2 regions of the Veillonella faecalis genome follow, and region 1 is predicted to be linked to the other one. Evidence: a T-box and tRNA genes for the amino acid it is inferred to sense, from the RefSeq annotation. Region 1 holds a T-box; the other holds one or more tRNA genes.
The links. The T-box of region 1 lies ahead of cysS (cysteine--tRNA ligase). A T-box ahead of a tRNA ligase gene usually reads a tRNA of that ligase, here a tRNA-Cys.
Positions count from the first base shown of each region.

Region 2: it encodes a tRNA-Cys, which carries the amino acid that the T-box ahead of cysS (cysteine--tRNA ligase) is inferred to sense. The anticodon was not compared.

Region 1 is NZ_JALBWL010000001.1:401,789-417,166, reverse strand. It holds gene MOQ65_RS01940 (efflux RND transporter permease subunit) at 1-541, opposite strand, end outside; gene MOQ65_RS01935 (efflux RND transporter periplasmic adaptor subunit) at 556-1,683, opposite strand; RNA gene ssrA (transfer-messenger RNA) at 2,069-2,410, opposite strand; gene bioF (8-amino-7-oxononanoate synthase) at 2,584-3,744, opposite strand; gene MOQ65_RS01920 (6-carboxyhexanoate--CoA ligase) at 3,746-4,477, opposite strand; gene MOQ65_RS01915 (hypothetical protein) at 4,477-4,977, opposite strand; gene smpB (SsrA-binding protein SmpB) at 5,129-5,599, opposite strand; gene rnr (ribonuclease R) at 5,608-7,971, opposite strand; gene secG (preprotein translocase subunit SecG) at 8,027-8,263, opposite strand; gene sigH (RNA polymerase sporulation sigma factor SigH) at 8,269-8,943, opposite strand; gene MOQ65_RS01890 (NYN domain-containing protein) at 9,016-9,549, opposite strand; gene rlmB (23S rRNA (guanosine(2251)-2'-O)-methyltransferase RlmB) at 9,552-10,283, opposite strand; gene MOQ65_RS01880 (Mini-ribonuclease 3) at 10,285-10,761, opposite strand; gene cysS (cysteine--tRNA ligase) at 10,751-12,199, opposite strand; T-box leader at 12,249-12,454, opposite strand; gene MOQ65_RS01870 (bile acid:sodium symporter family protein) at 12,612-13,565, opposite strand; gene gltX (glutamate--tRNA ligase) at 13,699-15,168, opposite strand; gene ispD (2-C-methyl-D-erythritol 4-phosphate cytidylyltransferase) at 15,171-15,378, opposite strand, start outside.
Region 2 is NZ_JALBWL010000001.1:587,305-602,682, reverse strand. It holds gene yqeK (bis(5'-nucleosyl)-tetraphosphatase (symmetrical) YqeK) at 1-457, shown strand, start outside; gene MOQ65_RS02840 (LCP family protein) at 470-1,591, shown strand; gene rsfS (ribosome silencing factor) at 1,604-1,966, shown strand; gene MOQ65_RS02830 (CvfB family protein) at 1,968-2,876, shown strand; gene trkA (Trk system potassium transporter TrkA) at 2,882-4,222, shown strand; gene MOQ65_RS02820 (TrkH family potassium uptake protein) at 4,235-5,722, shown strand; gene MOQ65_RS02815 (MBL fold metallo-hydrolase) at 5,736-6,332, shown strand; tRNA gene MOQ65_RS02810 (tRNA-Asp) at 6,383-6,458, shown strand; tRNA gene MOQ65_RS02805 (tRNA-Phe) at 6,464-6,539, shown strand; tRNA gene MOQ65_RS02800 (tRNA-Gly) at 6,547-6,621, shown strand; tRNA gene MOQ65_RS02795 (tRNA-Cys) at 6,631-6,705, shown strand; tRNA gene MOQ65_RS02790 (tRNA-Leu) at 6,720-6,808, shown strand; gene MOQ65_RS02785 (2-thiouracil desulfurase family protein) at 6,943-7,398, shown strand; gene MOQ65_RS02780 (phosphoethanolamine transferase) at 7,508-9,340, opposite strand; gene MOQ65_RS02775 (segregation and condensation protein A) at 9,507-10,232, shown strand; gene scpB (SMC-Scp complex subunit ScpB) at 10,245-10,754, shown strand; gene MOQ65_RS02765 (pseudouridine synthase) at 10,756-11,484, shown strand; gene MOQ65_RS02760 (BaiN/RdsA family NAD(P)/FAD-dependent oxidoreductase) at 11,481-12,728, shown strand; gene cmk ((d)CMP kinase) at 12,737-13,411, shown strand; gene MOQ65_RS02750 (lysophospholipid acyltransferase family protein) at 13,413-14,033, shown strand; gene MOQ65_RS02745 (bifunctional 4-hydroxy-3-methylbut-2-enyl diphosphate reductase/30S ribosomal protein S1) at 14,024-15,378, shown strand, end outside.

The DNA of each region.
Region 1 (15,378 bases):
CAGAGCCGAACTCTTGTACAGAACCGACACCCTTAATAGCTTTGATGGCATCCATCATATAGTTAGTACCATAGTTTTTTAAGAATGTGGAGTCATATGTACCGTTTGGGGAGTTCAAAGAGAAAATCAAGGCCATATCACCAGAGGATTTAGTAGTTGTAACACCAACTGCTTGTACCTCTGCAGGCAACTGTGCAAGTGCTGCTTGAACACGGTTTTGAGTATTAACCGTATCCATATCGGCATCTGTACCTTGATTGAACTGAACAGTCAAAGAGTAGCTACCGTTACTAGAGCTACTAGATGTCATATAGTCCATATCTTGTACGCCTACGATTTGTGTTTCAATAACACTAGCCACGGTATCATTTACAACTTGAGCCGTTGCACCAGTATAGGCAGTATTTACACGAACTGTAGGTGGAGAAATTTGAGGATATCGAGCTACCGGGAGGTTCATCATAGAAATGAGACCTACCAAAGTAATAACAATGGCTATTACGATGGCAAAGATAGGTCGATTAATAAAGAATTTCGACACGATCTAGCCCCCTTCTATTTTGTAGCTTTTAATTGTTCTTTGGAAAGCAATTTAGCATTAACTTTCGCACCGTTTTTAACCTTAGTCAAACCATCAACGATGATTGTGTCTCCAGGTGCTAAACCAGCTTTGATAATTGTATCGCTACCACTTGTACCGCCAACTTCAACACTTTTTTGTTCTACTACACCATCAGCATTTACAACAAAGATAAAGTTTTTATCCATAATTTGAAGAATAGCGCGACTAGGAACAAGGATAGCATTTTTAAGTTTTTGACCAGGTGAGATTACTGTGGCAAACATATTTGGCAATAACAAATGATCAGGATTTGGGAAGGACGCTTTTAACACGAGCTTACCTGTAGACTGGTCAAGGCTTTTTGCAGCTTGAACAATAGAGCCTGGTTGATTATATGTTTCACCATCAGCAAGCTTTAACTGAATATTTGGACCATTGGAATCATCACCAGTTGGATTTTTCATGAAGTCAAGATATTCTTGTTCAGTCATACTAAATTCAACAAAGATAGGATCAATGGAGTCAATCGTAACCAAAGTAGTGGAGCCAGCTTGAACAAATGTCCCTAGATCGATATCATCCATACGTAATGTACCAGAATATGGAGCATATACAATTGTATCACCCAAATTGTCTTGAGCAATTTTTACGGATGCTTGATAAGCCTCATAAGCAGCCTTAGCTTGTTCTGCAGTACTGCGTTGCGTATCTACGCGTTGTTGCGCAATAGCATCTTGTTGAGCTAAGGTTTCATAACGGTTAAGATCTACTTCAGCATTTTTATAAGTCGCATTAGCCTGAGCCGCTTGTGCTTCTGCATTAGCAAGACTAGCTTCGTATTGACGAGAATCAATACGATATAATGGTTGACCAGCTACAACTTGTTCTCCACCTTTAACATATTTTTCAACTACATAACCTGATACACGAGCATGTACAGCTACAGAGTTTTCTGCAACTACAGTACCAGCATAGGTTTGATTTACCTGTGCATCACTGGCAGTAATTTTGTATGCATTGACACTCACGTCGCCTGCTTGCTGTTGATTGCTCCCACAACCAGCAACCATTACAGCGGATACAACGAGAGCCGCTAACATACGGGAATAACGGAACTTCATTATCTGTACTCCTTTACACGAAACTAATCATTTATGTGTCATAATTACATAAATATCTTTATATATTTTACAGGATTCTATAGACAAAGTCAATTTTTTCGATACTCCTCCACCTTTATAGCACATAGATAAAATCTAATTAAATTCATATTCATTGCATACAATCAAAACGATAAAAATTATTGACATTTTAGATTCTTTGTGTACACATTTTCTAATTAAATCTCTGTGCTTCGTGGGGAAATCAAGGGGAAATAAAGGGGAAATTTCAAGCGAATAAATACGTATTTTAGCAAACATATAGGAACACTAAAAAAAGCTAGAAGATTAGGTAACTACTGCATTTGTTCAGTATTTACGCTTCTTCTAGCTTTAGCTTGAATATTGGTGGAGATGAGGGGAGTCGAACCCCTGTCCAGAAGTGTTGCCATATAGACTTCTCCGAGCACAGTCTATGATTTAAGTCTCAGGTTGCTACCGCTCACAGACAAGCTACACAACCCCAGTTCATATTGTCTCGCCTAATTCATATGAACAACTGAATTAAGCCAGCCTACGGTTTGACGTCCATTCACACTTGGTAGGCACAAGTATGAGGGACGTAGCTTATGCAGCTAATGCAAAATTTTCTTCTGCGTTTAAATGTTTTCCCACCGTTTAACGGCCTCATGGAACGCCGACTCGCTATCTATACCACACGCACCCCTGTCGAAACCTTTACATCCCCGTGCGTCGGTCTCATAATTATAAGCCTATTTAGTATTACTGTCAATTATATGAGACCTTCACAGTTCAGATATATTCACTATTCTTAGACTACTTAACTTATCTAATATCGACTACTTAAGCAATCAAATTCGGATTTTTTAATACGGCCCTTATCTGGTATATTATGTACTATCATAAATTTAATTGTTTCATCGCATTATGTAGTGATTGGCACACAAAATCTATTTGTTTTTTATTATGAGCAGCTGTAACGGTCAATCGAATTCTGCTTTCACCAATAGGTACTGTAGGCGGACGAATAGCGGTGCCTATAATGCCAGCCTCATATAGATAATCAGATACTGCAAGTGTATCTTCATTACGCCCTATTAATATTGGGAAAATTGGCGTTTCATTGGTCGCATCAATTCCCATAGAAGTTAATTGATCTGCCATATAGTTTACATTTTCATGTAAACGCCCTAAAACAGATGCATCTGTCTCAAGAATATGTAATGCAGCTAAGGCAGCCCCTATATCAGCAGGAGACAATGCGGTGGAGAATATAAAGCTACGACTCGTATTAACGAGATAATCTATGATAGTGCTATTTGCAGCTATATAACCACCAACAGATCCTAAGGATTTACTCAATGTACCGAGTTGAATATCTATCTCTTTCTCTAAATTAAAATAAGCAGCCGTACCATGACCATTACCAATTGTTCCTGTTGCATGAGCATCGTCTACCATGAGCAATGCATTATAGTCACGGCTTAATTCATATAGTTTATCAAGCGGTGCAATATCCCCATCCATACTAAATACGCCATCTGTGACAATTAGCTTTCGTGCATTACGATCTACTTGCTTTAATAAATACTTTAGTTCATCTACATCACAATGACTATAAGCCTTTACAGAACCTCTACTCAATCTACAACCATCAATAATACTAGCGTGATTTAAAGCATCGCTAAAAATAATAGTATTCTTATCAGCTACGGCAGAAATAGTTCCTACATTGGCCATATAACCCGTATTAAATACAAGGGCTTTTTCAGTATTCTTAAATTTTGCTAATTCGTTTTCTAGATCTGTAAATAATGGAAACGTACCAGATACAAGGCGCGATCCACCAGATCCAGTTCCATATTGTTGAGTCCCTTTCAGGGCCCCTTCTATTACACGAGGATCAAAAGTTAAGCCCAAATAATTATTTGAAGCCATCATCAAATATTCTTTATCATCGCGTTTTACTCGCACTGCATCAATAGGGCAGTATTCTTTTAAGGTTCGTAAATTATGATTCTGTACCTTAGCATCTAATTGTTCTTTAAAATATTCGTACATTTTATCTCCGTTGAACAAGTACTGGAGCACTCTCCAAATATGTAATTACACTTTCACTATCCATATCAGACCGTACAAAGAAAACCCGTCCCCCAATATCAGATCCTAATTCTTTCATATTAGGAAGTCGATGGTATACGCCATTACAAGCTACATAGCCTACTGTATAATCTGGATCATCAGACCAGCACAATTCTCCCACAACACCATCAGCAGATTGCACCTTAGAGGCTAATACTAAGGCCTCTCTCATATGTTCATTATCGCCTAATGCATAAGAGTCAAAGGAGTCCATATGACTAACACGTACTCCGCGGTCACCTGTATCTAAGCGTTCGCCAGTAATGGCATCCACTAACATAGCGCCGCGCATAGATTTATCTAAACTTTTTAACAAAGATATAGCTTTAAGAACAGCTGCCTCACTAATATGAGGACCTTGTAAAAGGTCAGTCGCCAATTGATGGGATTCAGAAATACTACCAGTTTTATGTTCCTCTACCTTTAGACAGTCAATATATGTAATCTTCTCCGGTGGGATTAAATCTACAGTAATATTGATAAAATCAGCTGTTCCTTTACTGTGATGCAGTGCGCGATCAGCTAACGATTGAGCTATAGTCCCTACTTCTTCTAACTTCACAATCCGCTCTGCACCAGAAATATGGTGGCCCCCTTTTTCATGGGGACCACCTTGTGCTGCACGCATGCGTACACTATATAATTCACTCATTATGATACCTTGCCTTTTATTACATGATTTTGATGTGCTTGACTGTGAATTTTACGGAATACTTTTACAAATACAGGAGCCATAATGACTGTAAAAATCATGCCAGGCACTGCTAAGGCAACCATAGGTAATGCGGCCTTACCAATATAAATAGACAATGTTAGCCGTGCTAAGGCGGATGCAATTGGGCCTGAAATCATAATACCGATCATATGATTATGGCACATCCAAAGGATTAACCCTACGATAAGTCTAAATTGCATAGCAATCATAACATTCAAAATAGTTTGTGTACCTAGTGCTAAACCGATTAAACTAGATAGACATCCGCTAATAATATATTTCTTAAATCCGAATACGGCACATATGGCTACCGCCAATGGAGCTGACAGTTGAAACTCTATACCTGGAATGACATTAGGTATTTTAATAGCACCTAATACAGTAATCATGGCCGTTAAAATAGCAACCTCTGTAATGTACCGAATATTCTGATTCATGATGTTTCTCCTCTACTTAGAAAATGTCAACCACAAACACCACTCTTTGTTTACATTATAATTTCAATATACATATTTATCAACTAAAAACACAAGATAAGTTAACAAATATCACAAAAAAATCGAGCCAACCTGACTCGATCTTTTTATTTTAATATTTTTGTTGTTCTTTAAGTCTCTTAGCAATATCTCGCTTAGCATCGCGCTCTGCCATATCTTGACGCTTATCATATAACTTTTTACCAGTTACAAGGCCTACAGTTACCTTTACATAACCATGGCTAAAATGGAAATTGAGCGGCACTAAAGAGAACCCCTTTTCTTTAACTTGAGCATGCAATTTATTGATTTCAGATTTATGCATCAATAATTTGCGAGTTCGTTCAGGTTCATGATTAAAACGATTACCTTGTTCGTATGGGCTGATATGAACACCATACAACAAAAGCTCGCCTTTATCAATGCGACAAAAGCTATCCTTTAGGTTCAATTTGCCTTGACGTATGGATTTAATTTCTGTACCTGTCAACGCAATGCCTGCTTCATAGGTTTCATGAATATTAAAATCATGACGGGCCTTACGATTATCAGCAATAAGAGATGGACTAGATTGTTTTGCCATATATACCTCTATCGTTTACGTTTACTTTTAGATTTCTTAGATTGACTGCGCTTAGTCGTTTTATTAGACTTCTTACGACTTGATTTGCCTTTACTAGTTTTTTTACTGAAAGCATCGTACCTAGAATGACTAGATTTATTACTATCACGTCGTGAAGATTTTTTACTGGATTTTCTTGAAGATTTACGACCTTTACGATTACCATAGCCATCGTGACTAGTTGCATAGTCAGAACCACTTCGCAATTGTTCTTGTATAGCCATTAGGTTATTGACTTCACCAAGTACAAAGTCGATCTGTTTCTTTTCTACATCGGCTTTTACTAAGGTAACAGTTACCTTTTCACCTAAGTGATAGGTTTTACCTGTTCTTTTGCCTACAAGCACAAAATGTTCTTCATCAAAGAAATAGTAATCATCATTCATCATGCTCATATGCACAAGGCCATCGATACCGTTTTCTAATTCTACGAACATCCCAAAGGATGTAATGCTAGAAATAGATCCTTCAAAGACTTCTCCTACAAATGGAACCATATATTGTGTCTTTTTAAGATCTACTGTATCTCGTTCAGCCTCAGTAGCTACTTGCTCCTGTATAGAAGAATGTTCAACAGCTCCAGCTAAGAATGCTTCCTCTACATCCCGTTTAGAATAACCATTTTTCCAATGCATATCAGCTTTTAAAAGGCGATGAACCATTAAGTCTGGATATCGTCTAATAGGAGATGTAAAATGCGTATAACATGTAGATGCTAAGCCAAAGTGTCCCACATTGTTAATACTATATTTAGCCTGTTGCATAGAACGCAAGGTCATAATTTGAGCTACTTGCTCAATATCTTGGCCCTTTACTACATCTAAGATTTTTTGGAAATCTCTTGGTGTTACACCATCAGCACTAAGGACGAGATTTTGCCCCAAATAATTTAATACCTTTTGGAATAAATCTAACTTTTCTTCACTTGGGTTCTCGTGAATACGATATACCGATGTACGATGCGTATTCTTTAAGTGTGTCGCAACTGTTTCATTGGCAATGAGCATACATTCTTCGATAAGTCGTTCTGCCATGGTACGATCTCGTTTTACAATGCGTAACGGTGTACCATCATGATCGAGTAATACTTTATATTCAGGGAAATCAAAATCTAAAGCACCTCTACGACGACGCATTCGATTCAAGATCTTAGAGATTTCTGCCAAATCATGCAGCATAGGCATAAAGTCTTGTAAGTCATGAGGAATAATATTTTCCTCTAAGGCCTTATAGACCTCTTTATAGCTACAACGACGTCCTACATGGATAATAGATGGACGAATACGATAATTTACAACCTTACCATCTTTATCTATTTCCATCATACACGTCATAGCATAACGGTCTTCATGAGCATTTAAACTACAAATGCCGTTAGATAGGACCTCAGGTAACATTGGTACTACACGATCTACTAAATACACAGATGTACCGCGTTTATAGGCCTCATTATCAATGGCCTGTCCGGATACTACATAATGACTCACATCTGCAATATGTACACCTAACTCATAATTACCATTTGGTAATTTTCGGCCACTCACAGCATCGTCTAAATCTTTTGCATCTTCCCCATCGATAGTGACCATTTGTAAGTCACGAAGATCCCAACGGGCAGGGTCATCATGAATAAAGGTATCAATTTTCTTGCTCGCTTTGATAACATCATCGGGGAAATTAAATGGAATCTTATGATTAGCCATGATGCAGTTAATATCAAGACCTACATCGCCCTTATAACCAAGAATTTCAGTAATAATACCTTCTGGCTTTTTATCGCCTTCAGGCCATTTAGTAATTTTCACTAATACCTTTGCGCCACTACGAGCATCTAATGTATTTTTTAAATCTACAAAGATATCAGTCCCAATTCGCTCATCATCAGGGATAACAAAGCCAAAGTGTTGTTGTCGGTCATAAGTACCCACTACGGTTTCATTAGCTCGTTCAATAACATCAACGATAATACCTTCTCGTTTATGCTTTGTATAATTAGAAGGTATGACGCGAACGCGAACCTTGTCATTATGCATGGCAGTACCTTTATTTTGTTCTGCTACATATATATCTTCATCTTCAGGCATAATAACAAAGCCAAAAGACTTACGATAGCCCTTATAAATACCTTCATATTCTTCATGTTGTTGCTCTGCATATTGATATACATCAGGTCTCGAAGATGTTAATACCCCTTCTCGAGCAAGCATTTTTGCAGAACGAATAAACATCTCAAGATCTTTACCACCACGGATGTGGTTATCCATAGCAGCATCTTCAATATGATATGCATGTGGTTGTATAGATTTATAAAAGTCTAATACTTTCTTCTTCAAATTTTCACCTCCTCATTTGGTAAAAAGAAAAAGCCTGCAAAGCAGGCTTTCATCATTAGAATTGATTAATCATTGCCCCTAACACTAAGCTCAACACAGCAAAGATAATCCCCAATATAATCGTACATTTAGATAAGAAAGCGTCTAAACCGCGTTGCTTACCACCAAAAGAAGAGTCTGCCGCACCAGATACAGCACCGCCCATGCCTGCGTTTTTACTATTCTGTGCAACAACTACTACGATTAATAAGATAGATACGATAACTTCTACAATCATTAAAAAATTTGTCACGACTGTCATCCTTCCTGTGTGGCTCTTGGAGAGTCCAAAACCCGATGTTCTAAATACTTCTCTAATTTACGTTTAACCCTTTGTAACGCATTGTCTATAGATTTGACACTGCGATCAGTGACCTCAGCCATTTCTTGGTAAGAACGTCCGTCTAGATATCCTTCCAAGACCTCCCACTCGAGTTCACTTAAAATATGACCAATATTGCGCTCAATATCATCCAATTCCTCTTGGCTGATAATAAGGTCCTCAGGATTGGTAACCTTTGCTGAAGATAGCATCTCGATCAATGTACGCTCTGATTCCTCTGTATAAACTGGCTTATTTAAAGATACATAGGAATTTAAAGGCGCATGTTTTTGTCTAGTCGCCGACTTAATAGCCGTAATAATCTGTCTAGTTATACAAAGCTCCGCAAAAGCTCTAAAGGACGCTAATTTATCATGTTTAAAATCCCGCGTAGCCTTATAAAGACCAATCATCCCTTCTTGAATGATGTCTTCACGATCTGCGCCTACTAAAAAGTAAGAACGCGCCTTTGCACGAACAAAGTTTTTATATTTATTAACAATATAATCGATTGCAAACTCATTTTGCTCTTCTTGAGCTATGACCACAACTTGCTCATCGGTCATTTCTTTGAAATTGTAATCGGGCTTGCGTGTATGAATTGTGTTCATATGCTCCTCCTTACAATTGAGCAGAAAAACCAATATATTCATTATACTGGAACTATATGTGATTTTCAACTATCAATGGCCGCGCCGTAATTTCTCTAGCTTTTCAGCTACTTCAGGAGATAATAACCCTCCTACTTCATTACGTCGCAAGCTAAATTGATCTCGTCTATGTTCATGAGCGTATTGTAGTCGTTCCTCTTCCTTAGCCATACGAATCATATTTTGTAATTCTCGAGCTGGAATTCGTAAGCCTCCAGATCCAAGAATTTGATTTTGTTCAGCTCCATCAGAGGTCACAACATATACATTGGTGTATTTGCCTTTTCGTAAAAACACCTCTCGCTCAATAAAGGAATCTGCCGTTTCCCCATCCTCAGTATACACTTCGAGGAAGCCGCTCGTAATAGCCTCTACAGAACCACCAGATTTTGTATATTTACCATCAAACACAAGGATAACTTCATAACCCTTGAATTTTCCGTAGTTCAACAATCTATCTCGAAGCTCCATACGGGCATGTTCTAATGATTCATGAGCGAGTTTCTTTAGATGAGTCCAGGCGAATATCACATTATATCCATCTACAATTAAAATATCTTTTAGCATAATTATTTCGCTTGGCGCTGACGCACAGCTTCATACATAAGAACAGCAGCAGCCACAGATGCATTCAAAGAATTTAAATTTCCATACATAGGAATGGTAACGAGGAAATCACATGCCTCTTTCACAACGCGGCTAATGCCCTTTCCTTCGTTACCAATGACGATAACAGTAGGGATTGTCATATCCGCCTCATATAAAGTGCGATCCCCTTCCATATGAGCGCCCATAACCCAAAAGCCTTGTTTTTGAAGTTGTTTGATGGTTTGAGCTACATTTCCAACCTGCACTAGTGGAATTTGTTCAATAGCACCGGCTGATGTTTTAGCAACTGTCGCATTAATAGGGGCATTATGTCGCTTAGGAATGAGAACAGCCGTAGCCCCCACACATTCAGCCGTACGAATGATAGCCCCCATGTTATGAGGATCCTCAACGCCATCTGTCAAAATAAGCAAAGGTACTTCATGATTCGTCTCTTGTAGCACTTCACCTAATTCTTTAAATTGAACGGCAGAAACAAGAGCTATAACACCTTGATGTGGTACCTCTAAATCATATTTATTCATTTGTTTAATAGGTGTTGGACGTACTTCAATACCTTGAGATTTAGCAAGACCAACAATATCAGCTAGACCAGTTTTAACCTTATCTTCACTGACCATAATGCGTTGAATAGAGCGGCCGCTTCTAAGGGCCTCTTTAACTGCATTGCGACCTACAATATAATTATCCATACTACATACCTCGTAGAGTTATTGAAAAGGCTTGCTTCATAACATCTTGTAATCGCTCATCTTGACGCGTTTCATAAAGAAATCCCAGTACTGCTTCAAAGGCAGTACTACTACGATATTCTTGAACTGAACTGCTTTTCGGTACATTTACATTACTATTTCTAGCACGGCGTGCAATGGCTTGTTCTTGTTCTGTAAAAGTATCCTCTATTTCTAGCAATACCTTCGCTTGTGACTTAGCACAAATAAACTCAGTAACAATTGTGTGCAACACTTGCACCTTCGTTATATTCATTTGTACCACTCGTTCACGGACATACATGGAGTATACGGCATCACCAATATAGGCAAGCATAACTGCATCTGTACTAAGGCATTCCTCTATAGTTCTTTTACGCAAACGAAGCGGCTCTTGTTCAAGAGCCGTCAACTTTTTTATCGCTTCATTCTTTAAGAATTGAAATTGTTTAAACTTCACGTTTTTTCCACCGTGCACCTTGAGGAGAATCCTCAATAGTAATACCGATTTCAGCCAAACGATCGCGGATACAATCAGCTAGTGCCCATTGTTTTTGATCACGACACGCTTGACGTACAGACAAGATAACCTGCATTAATTCTTCATATTCAGCAGCATTGGCACCTGTGTTGCCTTCCCATGCTTTTTCAAGAATACCAATAACCTCTGTCATGAACTTGAAGATACGTTTAACCTCAGAAATTGCTTCTTGGCAAACAACGCCTTCACGGCCTGTCACAGCTTGGTAATAGATGTTGATTTCTTTAGCAAGACCAAACATGCTAGATGTAGCTAAAGCAGTATTGAAATCATCACTCATTGCTGCTTCGAATTCTTCTTCATACTCTTTAGCTTTTGCTAATAAATGTTGAGCCTCATCACAAGGACCTGGTTCACATTTTTCAAGGTACAATAGATTTTCAATAGCAGTGCTTAAACGTTCTAAGGATTTATTTGCTTCTTCTAAACGTTCATCAGAGAAATCTAATGGACTGCGATAATGTGTGCTCAACAAGAAGTAGCGCAATGCATCTGGACTATATTGTTCTAAAATATCTTTTACCAAGAAGAAGTTATTCAAGGATTTAGACATTTTTTCAGAATTAATAGTGATGAAACCATTGTGTAACCAATAGCGTACAGATGGATGTTGACCAGAGCAGCCTTCAGATTGAGCAATTTCATTTTCATGATGTGGGAAGATCAAATCACTACCACCACCATGGAAGTCAAATTCTGTACCTAAGTACTTTTGGCTCATGGCAGAACATTCAATATGCCAACCTGGACGGCCATTCCCCCAAGGGCTTTCCCAATATGGTTCGCCTGGTTTTGCAGATTTCCATAATGCAAAGTCCATAGGATTTTTCTTACGACCATCAACTTCGATACGAGCACCGGCTTCCATATCATCTAATGTACGACCAGATAACTCACCATAATGTTCAAATTTATCAACGCTATAATATACATCGCCATCGAGTTCATAGGCATAGCCTTTTTCAATCAATGTAGAGATCATAGCAATAATATCTTCGATATGTGTAGAAACACGTGGATAAATATCAGCACGTTGTACACCAAGGGCATCCATTACTTCGAAATAGCTGTCGATATAACGATTTGCAATAGTATCCCAAGATACGCCTTCACCATTGGATGTATTGATGATTTTGTCATCCACATCAGTAAAGTTTTGTACATATGTTACTTTATAGCCTACATGTTTCATATAGCGACGAATTACGTCCCAAGTTACAAATGGACGTGCATTGCCAATGTGAGGATGGTTATATGGTGTAACACCACATACGTACATCTTTGCTTCACCTGGTGTTACAGGGTTAAACACCTCTTTTTGGCGCGTCATAGTATTATAAACTGTAATTTCTCTCATCGTTACCGATGCCTCCATCTTCATAAAATAAAAAAGACCCCTCATCTCATACAGAGACGATGGTCCGCGGTTCCACTCTGTTAGGTACCAATGTAGTACCCACTCATCGCATAACGGCGCGTCACCGGACAAACCTACCTATAATCGGAATGTCAGCTCGTGAATGCATTTCGTCCACCTATCCTTGAACCCTCCCACCATCGGTTCTCGCTAAAAAGTTAGTTGTAGAGTACTTCTTTCAGTCTCAGCTTTTACTATTAAATCTATATTCAGATATAGAAATATTGTATCAATTATCCTATAGAATGTCAATGAGAACAAGAAAATCCTCATCTCTCAATATATCGAATTAGCCTATTAAACATGCATATTTCGGATATAAATTTGAAAGATGAGGATGAGGAATTAGCTATTAAGCATTTTCCAATTTTTCTTGATCATCATGTTTGCGGCAAATACCTGCAAAGATAGATCCTGTAAAGTTATGAATGATGGAGAACACTGCACCTGCTACTGCCGCTTGAGGAGTAAAATGTTTAAGTGCTAAAGATACGGATAATGCAGAGTTTTGCATTGCCACTTCAATTTGCATGGCACGACGAGATGAAATATCGATGCTAAGTGCCTTACAAATGAAGTAAGTTACTACGTAACCACTCACATTTTGTACCAAGCATGCTACGAAGATGATGAAACCAGTTTCAGCAATTTGTTTTTGGTTTACTGCAGTTACAGCAGCCAAGATTAACAATACTGCAATAGCCGCAATTGTAGGACATACAGATTTAACAGGTTCGATTTTGGAACCGATGAAGTAATTCAATACGATACCTAAGATAATTGGTACCAATACGATTTTTACGATAGAAATAAACATCGGCATGAATTGAATTTCAATGGAAGATGTAGCACCTGCATAGAGTACAACAAATAAAGGTGTTAAAATTGGAGCCAATAATGTAGAAACAGTCGTTGCAGATACAGATAAAGGAACATTACCATTCGCAAGGAATGTCATAACATTAGAAGCTGTACCACCAGGGCAAGCACCTAACAAGATGAAGCCGATACCAATTTCTGGAGGGAAATTAAAGATAAGAGCCACCAAGAAACCTGCCAATGGCATCCATAAGAATTGGATAACAGATACGAGGATAACCTTCATCGGTTGCTTAAATACATCAAGGAAAACTTGTGCTGTTAATGTTAACCCCATGGCAAACATTACAAATTGTAGCATGTACGCAATGTACGGCGTCATCCAAGAAAATACAGTTGGTAATAAATACGCTAACACTGCCATCAATAGTACTATCCATGAAAGATAGCTATTGAATAAGTGGTTAAGAGAACGAATAATACTCATAAAAGCACTCACTTTCATAATAAATAAAATAAAAGACGCCGATTATTATAGCATTTCTATTGAATAATCTCAATATACATAAAAAAAGCTCTCATAACCATAGCTATGAGAGCTTTTAAATTAACTTATGTTACTATTTTGTTAAAGCACTGACATTATCTAAACGATGTAAGCATTTTTCTTTACCAAGTAATGTAACAATATTATTCAAATCTGGACCATGCATTTGACCTGTTAAAGCCACACGGATTGGCATGAATACGAATTTCCCCTTCAAAGCAGTTTCTTTCATAACAGCTTTAATCGTTGCTTTTACAACGTCAGGTGTAATTTCATCAAGTTCTGCCAATGCTTTACGGAATGCACCAAGAACTGTTGGTGCTGTTTCTTCATTCAATACAGCACGCAATTCCTCTTCGTGACCTTCTTCAAGGAATACTGTTTCGCCCATGAACATGCCTACATGATCCTTAATTTGCGCGCCATAGCTAATATGATCGCGGAATGTAGAGCATAACAATGTCAACCAATCAATATCCGCTTGATTTAAGCTATCTGGAGCCAAACCAACCTCTTTCAAATGAGGTAAGCAAAGATGGAATAACTCTTCATCGCTCAAGTTTTTCATGTAGTGGAAGTTGATATGGTTCAATTTATCAATATCGAATACAGCAGGATTTTTAGCTACGCGATCCATGGAGAAGGCTTGAATCAATTCATCTTGTGTGAAAAATTCTTCTTCCCCTTCTGGAGCCCAACCAAGAAGCGCCAAGAAGTTTACAAGTGCTTCTGGCAAATAGCCCAATTGTTTGTATTGTTCAACAGATGTAGCACCATGGCGTTTGGACATTTTTTTGTAATCTTTGCCAAGAATCAAGGAAATGTGACCAAACTTAGGTATTTCCCAGCCTAGTGCTTCATAAATAGCCATTTGACGTGGAGTATTAGATAAATGTTCTTCTGCACGAATAACGTGAGTAATACCCATCATATGGTCATCCATTACTACGGCAAAGTTATATACAGGAATACCATCAGATTTTACGATTACAAAGTCACCTACACCATTGGATTCAAAGGATACATGACCACGTACCATATCATCGAAAGCATATGTTTTATTCAAAGGGACGCGTAAACGAATGGTTGGTTTACGACCTTCTGCAATATATTTAGCCTTTGTTTCTTCATCTAAATGTTGGCAATGGCCATTATATTTAGGTGTTTCACCACGATCCATTTGTTCTTGGCGAACAGCATCTAATTCTTCAGGTGTACAATAACATTCATATGCTTTGCCTTCGTCCAACAAACGTTGTGTTACTTCTTTATATAAGTCAAGACGTTCTGTTTGACGGTAAGGACCATTATCGCCACCTACATCAATGCCTTCATCCCAGTTCATGCCAAGCCATTGCAAGGAAGCTTTGATATTTTCTTCACTTTCACGGGTAGAACGAGCCAAATCTGTATCTTCAATACGCAATACAAATGTGCCTTTTTCTTTACGTGCTAACAACCAGTTAAACAAAGCAGAACGAGCACCACCAATGTGGAATGGACCCGTAGGGCTTGGAGCAAAACGAACTTTCATGGAACTCATGATTATACCTCTCCTTCATATACAGAAACGACAGCTTGTGCAGCAATGCCTTCACGGCGCCCAATGGCACCTAGCATTTCATTTGTTGTCGCTTTAATACTAATACGTTCTAATGGTATTTCTAAAACAGATTGTAAGTTAGCCTTCATCGTGTCGATGTGTGGCTTTAACTTAGGTGTCTCTGAAATAACCATAATATCTATATTATAG
Region 2 (15,378 bases), 190 kb from region 1:
CGTTGATGTTGAAAAGGCTAGATTAGCTGCATTACTACATGATTGCGCTAAAGAATTGCCTTTACAGGATATGCAAGATCTTGTGAAAAGTGAATCTTATGATGCTGATCAAGAATTATTAAGTAATGGCAATCTTTTACATGGTTTAGCTGGTATGATTCGAGCAAAAAAAGAGTTTTCTATATCTGATGATGAGGTTTTAGAAGCCATTCGAGTTCATACGACTGGAAAGGTACATATGTCTACGCTAGATAAGGTGATATTTTTAGCAGACTATATTGAGCCTAATCGAAATTTTCCCGGTGTGGATGAGTTGCGTAACGTTTCAGAACTAGATTTAGATAAGGCTGTATTGCTTGGTTTTGATAATACTATTATTCATCTTATAGAGCAAAATTTATCGATTTATCCGTTGACCATTCTTGGTCGTAATGATGTGTTACAATCTTGTAAATAATGGAGTTTATATATGGAAGAACGTGAACGAGCAAGAGCTCGCCGTCGTAGAAGAAGACGTCAACAAAAGTCATCTGTTAAATGGCCTAGATTTATAGTAGCTGTTATTGTAGTACTTGCCCTACTTGGGGGTATAGGCTATGGTTTGTATACTGGGGTATCTTATGTGTATAGAGCTGTTACAGGTACTACTGAGACAACTGATACAGCTGTAGATAATGGAAATAAACAAGATGGTAATACTGTATCTGTAGAACAAAAAGGGTTAGATAAACCATTATACATTCTTGTTGTCGGTACTGATGATAATAATCCTAGTCAAAGTGATAGTCTATTCTTGTTATCCATTAATTTAGATCAAAAAACAATGGATGTTATTGGCATTCCTAGTAATAGTAAAATTGATAATAGAGATCAGACAGATGCAAGTATGCTCAATAGCATCTATGAAAAAGGTGGTATTGATCTAACAAAGGCTGTCATTGAAGATATGTTCCATATTTCTATACCATATTATGTTGTAGTTAATCAAAATGCTTTCAAAAAGACTAACGATGTATTAGGAAATCAACAAATCTATGTAGAACAGACTATGGAACACGTAGATGCAGAGGGAAATAAAGATATTGATTTGCAACGAGGATATCAAACATTAGATAGTGATAAGGCTTTATCCTATTTACGGTATTCTGATCCAAAACACGATACATTTACACGTGTACAACGACAAGAAAGATTTTTGAAACTTTGGGTAGAAGAAGAGCATAATTCGTTCTTCTTAACAAATGCATGGCATATTTGGAGAATTTGGGATCATTATGATAGTAATATTTCTACATTAGATGCCATTAAGCTTGTGTATAATGCTAGCAAAATTAATAAGGAAGAGATTCATTTCTATATTCTTCCTGGTGAAAAAGAGTTAGTTGGCGATATGACATATTGGAAGGTAAATCCAACTGAAGCACAACGATTAGTAGGCATTACGATGGGAAATCTACCAGCCAATGAAATGACACAATTTGTTACAGCTCCAACCAATAGCACAGCTAAGGTTGCACCTGAATCAGAACATAATGGCGGTACTATCACAAAGCCATCAGAACCGGGTGATGAGAGTACTAATAAACGTTAAAAGGGGAATAGTATGAAAAATAAAGAAGAAGTTAAACAAATCGTATTACAATTAGCACAAGCTGCTTTTGATAAAAAAGGCAGAGATATCGAAATTCTCGATTTAGAAGGCGTATCTATGTTAGGGGATTACTTCCTAATTGCTAGTGCAAATAATATTAAGCAGTCTCAGAGTATTGCTGATGAAATGGAAGATAAAGCTGCAGAATTGGGCATGACAGTAAATCATAGAGAAGGTTATCGCGAAGGTGAATGGATTTTACTTGATTTTGGCGATATTATTTGTCATGTCTTTGGTGGTGATGAGTTGCGAGAATTCTACGGTTTAGAAGAATTATGGAATGATGCAGTTCGAGTTCCATTTGAAGGAGTATAGTATGGCTACAGAATTGTTGGAAAATACAATTGCCACATTAAAAGTATTGCGTACTAGTGATCAAGGGGCTTTTCTAGATGGTCAAACTGGCAATACAAATGATGATATTTTGCTCCATAAGGATCAACAAACATCTCCTGTTGCCATTGGTGATGAAGTAGAGGTATTTTTATATCGCGATCCAAAGGGTCGTTTGACTGCTTCTATGCGTTTACCAGCGATGAAGGTAGGGCAAATTGGGTATGTTGAGGTAATCAATACTACAAACTTTGGCTGTTTCGTAGAGGTTGGTACTGAGCGTGGTATCTTCATGCCTCACGCAGAAATGCGTGGTCGTCCTCAAGTGGGCGAAAAAGTTTGGGTTCGTCTCTATACAGATAAATCTGGTCGTTTTGCGGTATCTATGGATGTTGATGACGAAATGCGTCGCGCATCTAAGGCTGCTACAGATGCTAAAGTAGGACAACTTGTTAAAGGCGCTATCTACAACTTGACTAGTGATGGGGCATTCTTCATCACTCCTGAACGATGGATTGCTTTTTTACATCGTTCTGAGATGACTAGAAAATTAAATGTAGGAGAAATGGTTGAAGGTCGTGTTACCTTTAAACGTGAAGATGGGCGTGTCAATGTATCGATGCGTCCCACTAAGGAAAAGGCACTCATTTCTGATGGAGACATTATAATGGAGTACCTTCTTAATCGTGGAGGCAAGATGCCATATAGCGATGAGTCTTCTGCGATGTTGATTAAAGATAAATTTAATATCAGTAAAGCTGCCTTTAAGCGTGCTTTAGGGCATTTGATGAAAGAGAAAAAAATTGTTCAAGATAATGGTTGGACATTGTTAACTGAAACAGGACGTCAATGGACACCTCCTGTTGGTAATGAATCACAAGAAGAGGAATAAAGGCGATGAAAATTGTCATTGTAGGTGCTGGTAAGGTTGGCTATTCCTTGGCACAACGCTTGATACAAGATAATCATGATGTATATGTAATTGATCGTTCTCCAGAACGTATACAAAATCTTGAAAATACACTAGATGTTAGCCTTGTTCAAGGAAATGGCAGTGATATACAATTGCTCAACGAAATCGGTATGGATGATGTAGGAATGTTTATTGCTGTTACCGATTCTGATGAAGTAAATATGTTATCTTGTTCTGTAGCTAAAATTACAGGTGTTCCTACAACGATTGCTCGTGTGCGAGATAATACCGTAGCAGAACATATGGATGATGAGATGCGTGCTAAATTAGGGGTCGATTTATTTATCAATCCTGAAATGGTTACGGCTCAAGAGCTTTTACAAATTCTAGAGACTCCATCAGCTATTGATGTAGAAGATTTTGGCCAAGGTACTGTACGCCTTATGGAATTTAAGATTACAGATGATATTCCATTAATAGGTCAACCTTTAAAAGAAATTAAATTCCCTGAAGGTGTTTTACTAGTAGGGGTTTTACGTTATGGTGAAATGATTATTCCCCATGGTGAAAGTATTCTACAAGTTGATGACAGTGTATTCTTCTTAGGCTTAAAAGAGTCTGTTGAAGAAGTGGAAAATCTTTGGTTCCATAATCACACTACATTTTATAAACGGGCTGTTATCATTGGGGCTGGTCTATTAGGTAGAAATCTAACAGTTCTTTTAGAACAAGCTGGATTCTCTGTTAAGGTCATTGAAAAAGATTTTAACCGCTGTGAAAAACTTGCTAATCTTGTGGATAAGTCCATGGTTATCAATGGAGATGCTACAGACTTTGACCTTTTAGAAGCAGAAGAAATTGCAGATAGTGATGTTATAATTGCTGTTACAGATGATGATAAGCTCAACTTGCTCGTTGCTCTTGTAGGCAAGCATATGGGCATACCAAAGACAGTTGTGCGCGTAGGTCGACCTGAATACATTATGCTTATGGAACAAGTGGGGATTGATGTCGTATTCTCGCCACGTTTATTTACAGCGAGTCAAATTTTACGTTTCGTGCGTAGTGGAGAAGGTGTTTTATCTATTTCGACCTTTGAAGGTGGAAAAGCGGAATCTATAGAGGTTGCCATTACAAGTGAATCACCTGTGGCTGGTAAACAATTAAAGGACATCCGTTTACCAGGGAAGGCGTTAGTTGGTGTAATTTTACGTGGTGATGAAGCTATCGTACCACGTGGTAATACTGAAATCTTAGATGGAGATCACATTGTTCTATTTGCGTTACCTGAATCTGTAAGTAAATTACTTAAATATCTTACTTAGTATGGAGGGACTATGCGCATTCAAATTGTCATGTCCTTAGTGGGGCGATTATTATATATCTTTGGGATTTTTACATTAATTCCTTTTATATATGGTATTGTATTTGAAACTGCATATTGGTCGTTTTTGGTTACTACTGGTATTTCATTTGGCTTAGGTGGACTTTTATCCTATTATGGTCATGAAACTCAAAGCTTTAGTCTTCGTGATGGGTTTTTAGTTGTATCAGCTACATGGATATTAACTATTATCTTAGGTTCCTTACCATTTATTCTCAGTGGTATATTAACTAATGTATTTGATGCTCTATTTGAAGCTACATCAGGGATTACAGCAACTGGTGCTACAATTATTAATAGCGTAGATGATTTACCTAAGACATATGTTTTATGGCGTGGACTAATGCACTGGATTGGTGGGATGGGGATTATTGTCCTTATCTTATCGTTCTTAAAGAACTTAGGTGCAGATGCAGCTCATATGTTTAATGCAGAAGCATCGGTACCAAAACCTGGTGTTGTTATGCCCCGTATTCAATCAATGGCCTCTAAACTTTGGCGTTTATATGTTGCTTTTACCGCCATTTGTTTCGTTATGCTATGGGCTGGTGGTATAGAGCCTTTTGATGCATTAAATTATGCATTTTCCATTATTGCTACAGGTGGTTTTGCACCTACATCTGCAGGTACATTTATTTATGAACAAAGCAACTATATCTGTTTTGTATTTATATTTTTCATGATACTTGCTGGTGGTAATTTTGCAGTATATTATAATGCACTGCAAAGAGGCATTCGTGTTTTGATTGATGATTTTGAAACACGTATGTATTGGCTAGTTATTTTTATTGGAATTGCTATAATATCAATTTCGATGGCAGTACAATCAAATATTAATGATCCAATTCAAATCTTTAGAGATGTTTCCTTTAATTATGTATCGATTCAAACTGGTAGTGGATTTGCTGTAAGCGATTATGATTTATGGCCAGCCGCGGCACAGATGATGTTATTTATTTCATCATTTTTTGGTGGTTGTAGTGGTTCTACAACAGGGGGCGTAAAAATTATTCGCCTCATTATTCTAATTAAGAGCAGCATTATTTATTTAAGAAAATCAATTCATCCTGAGATGGTACAAGTCGTGCGCATTAATGGTAAACCGATGCCTACTAAATGGATACAGATGGCACAGCAATTTTTATTTTTATATTTAATGATTTACGTTATATCTGTTTTCCTTATGACTTGTTCTGGAATGTCTACTTATGATGCGATGCAAATTATAACAGCTTTTCTTAGTAATGTAGGCATTGGATTTGGTGGTTTTGGGCCTACAGATGCCTTTGGTAGTATGTCTGATGGTGCTAAATGCGTAGCAATGGCAGACATGTTATTAGGTCGTTTGGAATTATTTACAATTCTTGTTATGCTTCATCCTCAATTCTGGGAAGGGTATTTTATAAAAAAACAATCTACTAAACGGTATCGTATCCTATAGGAGGGCGAATAATATGAATATTATAAAACGCCCTCTAGGGCTTTATAAAGCAAATTGTTATGTATTAATTAAAGATGGAAAATCTCTTATTATTGATCCCGGGTTTCATAGTAAGCATATAATTGAAATGGTAGGAGATTCTGAGCCTATAGCAGTATTATTAACACATGGTCATTGTGATCATGTATCGGCTCTTGATGAGGTTTGTGAGTATTATAATATTCCTGCTTATTTACATCCTTTGGATCAAGAGTTATTACAACTAATCCGACGTAGACCTAGTGTATATAAAAAGAAGATGTACACGAATTGTAAAGATTTAGTGGCCGGTAAATTAGAAGTAGGGCCTTTTAAAATAATGGTACATCATACACCAGGTCATAGTGCTGGCTCAGTTTGTTTGGAGATTGGTGGACATCTATTTTCTGGAGACACTTTATTCAAACAAAATGTAGGAAATACCGACAACTATAAGAGTAATCCCCATGATTTAATCATTAGTTTGAAGCATATATTAACGTTGTCAAAGGATTTAATTGTCGAACCAGGACATAAAGAATCTACAACATTAAAAGATGAAGAAGAATTCATCAAAAATATTGTAGGATAGTGTTGACAAAAGTCCTGATAACCGATATACTAAGCAAGTACTTTGGATACGGCCCCGTGGTGTAGCGGTTAACATGTCGCCCTGTCACGGCGAAGATCGTCAGTTCAAATCTGATCGGGGTCGCCATTCATGCCTCGGTAGCTCAGTTGGTAGAGCAACGGACTGAAAATCCGTGTGTCGACAGTTCGATTCTGTCCTGAGGCACCATGTACATGCGGGAATAGCTCAGCGGTAGAGCACCGCCTTGCCAAGGCGGGGGTCGCGAGTTCGAATCTCGTTTCCCGCTCCAATTTTATATGGCGGCATAGCCAAGCGGTAAGGCAGAGGTCTGCAAAACCTTTATTCCCCAGTTCGATTCTGGGTGCCGCCTCCACAATCGTTACCCATGCCGGGGTGGCGGAACAGGCAGACGCAACGGACTTAAAATCCGTCGGTTGGAAACAACCGTACCGGTTCGATTCCGGTCCTCGGCACCAATTAAGACTAACTTCGGTTAGTCTTTTTTCTTATGTAAATCTAGATTTTAAATGTGTATAATTTAAAAATATGAGAGTGCGTTTGTTATTAGAATGGCATATTTCAAATACGATTATCTATGTTTAATAAAGTTATGAATAATAAAGCAAAATTATTAATTAGTGAATGTCTATGTGGCGTATCCTGTCGTTATGATGGAAAAGATAATCTTATAGAACAGTTACCACTGTTAAAGGATACTTTTGATCTGGTATCCGTATGTCCAGAAGTATTAGGTGGTCTTACCATACCTCGAGACCCTGCGGAACGACAAGGTAAACGTGTATGTACGGCTAATGGAACTGATGTAACCACAGAATTTTATAAAGGGGCTCAAATTGCATTGCATATAGCAATGCAACAGGGATGTAAGCAGGCTCTAATGAAAGCAAAAAGTCCTAGTTGCGGTTATAAGCGTATTTATGATGGTACCTTTAGTAAAACCCTGCGAGAGGGGCACGGATGTACTGTAGAGGCCTTATTAATGAATAATATAGAGGTTTATACGGAAGAAGATATTGACCTATTAATGGAACAAAAAAAGAGATGAGTTTTTAACTCATCTCTTTTTTTCGTGTTAGTGAAACCTAAACTACATTAAACCTAAACTACATTATACTAACATAATAAAATTTTTATATTACTAGAAATGTTAAAGTTTATTTTCCTGCGTTTACAGGATCATTAGTTAATGGTTGTTCCCCTAGTAAGGTAGTTAGGTTGTGTAAATTGAATCGATACTTACCATTACTAAAGTCTCTTGTTACATCATACCGTTGATTAGGTGCGTGCATAAGACCAATCAATGTGTCATATAGCAAATCATTTGTAAAGTATTGATGTTCGTGTTTAGAAAGTTCTTCTGCTGTTTGAGGATACTCAGCACGATATTGAGGTGATAAATATATCCAGAATGGAATATGAGTCATAACAAAGTCAAATGTATCTGGATTATGAGATTTATCCAGGCTTTCACCATGGTCAGAGAAATACACCATGGCTTGCAAGTTTAATTTTTCCTTACCATAAGTATAAATCTGTTGTAATAACCAGTCTGTATATAATTGGCTATTAGCATATGCTTCTTGGCCATCTGGATATGGACCTTGTTTCCATTTACTAAATTCATGTGGATAACGGTCATTGTAGTAAATATGACTACCCATGATATGAATGACGATGAAGTTATTTTTACTTGGATCAACAGACTGTAATAATGGTAAGAGTGATTCATCATAGCGATCAGAGAAAGCATAGGATTCATGTGACCATTTAGTGGTATCTGCTGTTTTAGCCATTAATGAAATAGCTGTATCATATTCGCCAAATACACCTTGGTTACTAAACCAAGAAGTAGTATATCCTGCTTTTTTAGCAACATCTAAAATATTTGCAGAATCAAGGAACGGTTTATCATCATATTGATTACGTTCAGATAGAGCACGTTCGAGGGTAGGTACTGTTTGTACATACGATGAATATGCGTTATCAAAGAAGACAAAATCTTTATTATCTGCACGCATAGTACCTTGCCATGGCGTATCATCATAAGGGAAGTTTGGATTATATACCTTCATATAATCACGAGAACTAGATTCACCGATGACTAATATGATAGTCCCTGGTGTTTTATTAGCAGAGGTTTCCTTTGTATCCAAATTGAAGGAATCGAATACTAAATGATGGTTATCATTATATTGTTGCATTTGTTTTACATAGTCGCCAGCTGCAATCCAGTTTGCTACAATACATGTTTTCGGGAATAAGAAGAATGGTACGTATACTAAGAATGCTACTATGGATACAATGAGCAATGTGGAGCGCATTGGTCGTGTAGTATTTAAGTTTACTACCGCTTTCATTCCTAGATTAGACCAATAGAGCAGATAGGTCCATATTACAAGGCCAATACCAACAGCGATAAGACCAGGAATACCAGCAGCATTTTTTAAGAAACCAAATGCTTCTTCAGGATTTGTCATGTATACTGCTAGTAAACTAGCTGGCGTTAAACAATGCCATGTAGTTAGATAGTATCCTATTTGTAAGAATGGGATAAGGCTCAATATCATGGTAATAATTGCCATGATTAATGATGTAGTTTTATGGAGACGATTCGTTTGGTTCAGTAAAAATTGAATCCCCGATAAACCCATAAAGATTAATAAGCCAAATAAAAAATCATTAGCAAATTCATAAAAATATAAAGGTTTTACATAGGACCAGTGGAACAGAAGTGGGAATGTAAGGGCCCAAAGAATACCGACTAAGCCATATCCCAAAAATGGTCTATGAAAAACGGTACATCCCATAAAATATTGAAATAAAAAAGTACCTACAATTGTTGGTACTGCTAAAATCGTTATATCTTCAACATCTAGACCTAGTGTAATAGGTTCATAGATGAAAAATAGAGCTATATATAAAGCAATACCAATGATACCAAAGCGAAAGATGGGGTTTCTCCCAATTTGCTTTAAACTAGATGACATAATAAATCCCCTCTTGAAGGAATACACAATAATTTATTTCTATAATATATAATAATTACTATAATAAAGATAGCAGATGACTGTAAAAAAAACAATTATTTGAAAGTACTACTATAAATGCTTTATAATTATATAGTTAAAGTATATTTTCTAAGGATTGGGGTTTATGGGAGATTATAATTACAAGTTGGATGTTTTTGAAGGTCCTTTGGACTTGCTTTTGCATCTTATTGAAAAACATAAAATAGAAATCACCGATATTCCTATCGTTGAAATTACGAGTCAATACTTGGAATATTTAGATAATTGGAATCACTTTGATATTCATTATAGTAGTGAGTTTCTTGTAATGGCTTCTACTTTGTTACAGATTAAATCGCGTATGCTATTACCTAAAGCTGAACCTGAGCCAGAGGATGCTGAAGATCCACGTGATGAATTGGTAGCTAAATTAGTAGAGTTTAAAAAAATCAAAGATTTTACAGCTATACTGATGGAACGTACGGCTGTATCCGCCAATATATTTAGTAGACCTGAAGAAACAAGCGTACTTGGGTTAGATAATGTATATAATTTAGAACTTTCCCGATTATATGAGATTTTTTATCAGACCATAAAACGCGCTAAGGAATTACCTGAAGAGGAGCCTATTCGCGAGGTCAAGGTTGAAAAAGATAGTTATAGTCTAGAGGATATGATTTTGTCTTTATCTAGTCGAGTACGACGTGGTGAAAGTTTATATTTTAGGGAATTATTAATAGCAATTGAAACAAAAAGTGGTATGGTAACAATCTTTATGGCTGTTTTAGAATTGTTGAAGCAACAAGTTATGGAAATGCGCTATGAAGAGAATGATATTATATTCACTGCAGCCTTAGAAGGTACCGTATAGAAAGGGGGCTATATGAGCTTACCAACAATGCATTTAGAGGCCGTGTTGTTCTCAGCGGCAAAACCTATATCAATAGAAATGCTTGAAGAAGTATTTGAACTTTCAAAAGAAGAAGTACAAGATTATATAGATACATTACAACGGGAACTAGATGAGCAAAATCGCGGCATCCGTTTGAGAGTATCTGGAGCAGGTATTGAGTTAGTTAGTGCCATGGAAAGTGCTGACTATGTAGGTCATATCCGTAAGAGAGAAGATAAATTATCTAATGCAGCGATGGAAACATTAGCTGTCATAGCCTATAAACAACCTATAACTAAAGCTGAAATTGAAGAAATCCGCGGTGTAAATAGTGATAAGATTATTAAACAATTACTCACTCGATCTCTTATTGCGGAACTAGGTCATAAAGATACTGTAGGAAGACCTATTCTTTACGGAACAACTGACGAGTTTTTAAGGAGTGCTGGCGTAGAATCTATTGAAGCTTTACATCAAGAAGTTTCAGAAACAGAAGGATAATATGGAACGATTACAAAAATTTATTGCTAGTTGTGGTGTAGCATCACGACGCAAGGCAGAAGAATTGATTACAGAAGGAAAAGTTCAGGTTAATGGTCGTAGAATCACTGAATTAGGTGTGAAAATTGATCCTCAAAAGGATAAAGTTAAGGTTAATGGTCAATTATTAGCTCAAGAGAAACCAGTTTATTACTTGTTAAATAAACCAAAAGGGGTTATTACATCTGTGTCTGATCCTCAAGGCCGTGAAACTGTTTTAGATTATATTAATAATGAATCAAAACGAATCTATCCAATAGGTCGCCTTGACTTATATACAGAAGGCTTATTGTTGTTGACCAATGATGGTGAGTTGGCGCAAAACTTAACTCATCCGTCTAAGGGCGTAGAAAAAACATATGAAGTGCGTATTAAGGGCCGTGTTCGTGATGAAGATTTACAGGTTATTGCCAATGGTGTTGAACTGGAAGATGGTATAACAGCTCCTGCAACAATTGTAGATCTCGGTTTTGATGATCATAATGGTGTTCATGAAGTAGAAATTACAATCCATGAGGGTCGTAATCGACAAGTTCGTCGTATGTTTGAACACTTTGGGTACCGTATTCATAACTTAAAACGAATTGCCTATGCTGGGCTTACCTTAGGTGGTGTTAAACGTGGTGGTTCTCGTCAGCTTACAATTCGTGAAGTAAAAGCCCTAAAAGCGTTAGGAGCAGGTAAGGAATGAAACAAATTGTAGTCATAGGCGGTGGTGCAGCAGGTCTTATGTCAGCTGTTATAGCTGGTCGTGAAGGGGCACGTGTCATCTTACTAGAAAAAATGAATATGGTTGGTAAGAAGATGGGCATTACAGGTAAAGGTCGCTGTAATATTACAAATAGTGCAGATATGACCGAGTTCATTAAAAATACGCCTGGTAATGGTAAGTTCCTATATGGCGCTTATGAACGCTTTAGTAATGAAGACTTGCTTGAATTATTACATAGTTGGGGCTTAAAAACTAAGGTTGAACGAGGGGGACGTGTATTCCCAGAATCTGATTCTGCTTTAGAAGTACGCAATATATTCATGAAAATCCTTAAAAAGTATAAAGTACAAGTTCATTTAAATGAACCTGTTACATCTATTACTGTTGAGGATGGTCGTGTTGTAGGAGTTACAACAGATAAGGAACAATATGCTTGTGATGCCGCTATCATCTGTACAGGTGGTGCCTCTTATCCGTTAACTGGTTCTACTGGTGATGGATATGCTTTAGCTAAAAAAGTTGGTCATACCATTACAGATATAAGACCATCATTGGTACCAATTGTAACAGGGGATTCTTGGGTAAAAGATATTATGGGGCTTAGTCTTCGTAATGTTGAGGTATCCGTTATTTCTAAAAATAAGGTACAAGCGAAACAATTTGGGGAAATGATGTTCACTCATTTCGGTCTTACGGGTCCTACAATCTTGTCTTTAAGTCATACAGTAGGCAAATTGTTGCGTAAGAAAAATCCACAAATCACTATTGAAATAAATCTGAAGCCTGCATTAACTGCAGAAGTTTTAGACAAACGCTTACAGAAGGATTTTGATTTATATTCAAAAAAACAATTAGCTAATGGGATGAAAGATTTGTTACCTGTCAATCTGATTCCCATTGTGATAAACCTTGCTGAATTAGATCCAAGCAAACCAATTAATCAAATTACAAAAGAAGAACGTATGCGTTTATGTCATGTATTACAACATATGACATTAACTGTAAAGGAGTTACGCCCTGTGGCAGAAGCAATTGTTACAGCCGGTGGTATTTCGTTAAAAGAGTTTAGTCCTAAAACTATGGAGTCTAAATTGGTAAAAGGCTTATATGGTGCTGGTGAGGTTCTGGATATTGATGCCTTTACGGGCGGCTATAATTTACAAGCTGCGTTTTCTACTGGTTATGTGGCGGCCATGCATGCTGTACATGGTGACGAAGAATAGAGGTTATTATGAATACAAAAAAAATTGCCATTGCTATTGATGGTCCTGCAGGGGCTGGTAAAAGTAGTATTTCAAAAGTAGTGGCCAATGAATTGGGTTATTTATATATCGATACAGGCGCTATGTATCGAGGTGTAACATGGGCGGTTCTTGATAGCCATGTAGATGTTAAGAATCAAAATGATGTAGAGGCTTTACTTCCTACATTAGATTTAACACTAGAGCCTACTGCAAATGCTTGTAAAGTATTTGTAAAAGGTCAAGACGTGACAGATCTAATTCGACAACAACAAATCAATGAGAATGTATCGACTATTGCCTCTTATAAAGGTGTTCGTGAATACTTAGTTGAACGCCAACAAGCTATGGCTGCTGTTGGTGGTGTTATTTTAGATGGTCGCGATATAGGTTCTGTTGTACTACCAAAGGCTGAGTTGAAGATATATTTAACAGCATCAGTAGATGCACGAGCAAAACGTAGATGGCTTGAAGTTCAGGGTACTTCTAATGAACAATCATTAGAAGATATCAAAAATAATGTTGAAAGTCGCGATGCAATGGATAAAAATCGCGATGAATCTCCACTGGTGTGCGTTGAGGATGCTATTGTTGTGGATTCTAGTAACATGACGTTTGATGAAACAGTGGAACATATATTACATCTAGTACAGGAGCGAATCTAAGATGAATAAATTTTCTACATGGCTTTGGCGTACTGCCTTTTGGTTGCGCTATAAAGTCGGCTATGGACTAAAGGTATATGGGCGTGATAATTTTCCTATGGAAGGTCCCGTTATTGTTGTACCAAATCATTTGAGTAACAATGATCCGCCTATCTGTGGCTATGCATTACCTAGACATGTACATTTCATGGCGAAACAGGAATTATTTTTGAATCCCATTTCTCGATTTTTCTGTACATGGCTTGGTGCATTTCCACTAAATCGCGGTGCTATCGACAAGGTAGCTATACGTCATGCCTTAGGATTATTGAAAGACAATAAGGTACTGGGGATATTTGCTGAAGGAAATCGTCAAAAGAGCGGTAAGCTTGGAAGATTTCATGATGGCGCAGCATCAATTGCATTGCGTACAGGCATTGGTATAACACCAGTTGCTATTATTGGATCTCATAATATGAAGAAAAATCAAGTAGCTTGTATTATTGGTAAACAAGTTCCTGTAAATAAAGCTAAACCAACACCTGAAGCAATCAAAGAGGTTAATGACCGCGTTAAAGGTGAAATTCAACGCATGATAGATTCGTATCATGAAAATCGTATAGAGGAGACTTTATGGAAATAATTTTGGCTGAAAATCATGGCTTTTGTTATGGTGTTAAGCGAGCCGTTGAAATGGCTAATGAAGCTGCAGATGGTAAGGGTAAAAGTTATACATTAGGTCCTATCATTCATAATCCTCAAGTTGTAGGTCGCCTTGAAAGTAAAGGTGTAAGTCCTATTCAAGAGGTAGCAGATATTGACGAAGGGACAATGATTATTCGATCTCATGGTGTAGGCCCTGCTATTTATGCAGAAGCTGAAGAAAAGGGATTACATATTTTAGATGCTACATGTCCTCATGTAAAAAAAGCGCAACAAGATGCTAAGTCTGTCATAGAAGATGGAATGACTTTGGTGATTTTGGGCGAAAAAAACCATCCTGAGGTAAAAAGTATCAATTTATGGGCAAATAACAAAGGAATAATCATCGAAGATGAAGAATCCGCCCAAAAACTACAAATTGTGGAAAAAATGGGTGTTGTTGTACAAACAACCTTTTCACAATTCAAATTTAACAGTATAATAGAGATATTAGAGAAAAAATCTAAGAATCTTAAGGTTTTCAAAACGATATGCAATGCAACGCAAGAACGACAGAACTCTGCCGTTGACTTAGCACGTAATGTAGATCTTATGATAGTGATAGGCGGTAAGAATAGCGGCAACACAAACCGATTGGCAGAGGTTTGTCGTGACGTTGGATGTACAACTTATCACATTGAAACTTCTACTGAATTACAACTGGAATGGTTTAACCGAGTACAGACGGTAGGAGTTACAGCAGGAGCATCGACTCCCGACTGGATTATTAAGGAGGTCATTGAGACAATGAAAGATTTTGCAGAATTATTAGCAGCAGAAGGTCAAGAAGAATTTAAGAAAGGGAACGTTGTAGAAGGTACAGTAGTTCAAGTTGAAGATGAACGCGCTTATGTATCTTTTGGCTATAAAACTGAAGCCATTTTGAACAGAACTGAAATTTCTTATCCAGCACCAGAATCTGCCAAAGATGTGTTGAAAAATGGTGATGAAATTAAAGCAGTTATCATGAACCACATCAAAGAAGATAATCCTATTTATCTTTCCATGACTCGCTTGGCTAAAGATGAAGATTGGCAATATGTTATCGAAGCACAAGAAAAAGATGAAGCTATCGTATGTAAAGGTATTGATGCTATCCCAGCAGGTTTGGTAGTAACAGTTAAATCCCTTCGTGGTTTCATTCCATTGTCCCAAGGTGATGTTCATTTCGTAAAATCCTTGGACAACTTGGTTGGTACAGAATTCGAAGCTAAAGTACTTGAAATCGACGAAAAGAAAAACCGTTTGGTTCTTTCCCGTCGTGCAGTATTGGAAGTAGAACGTCA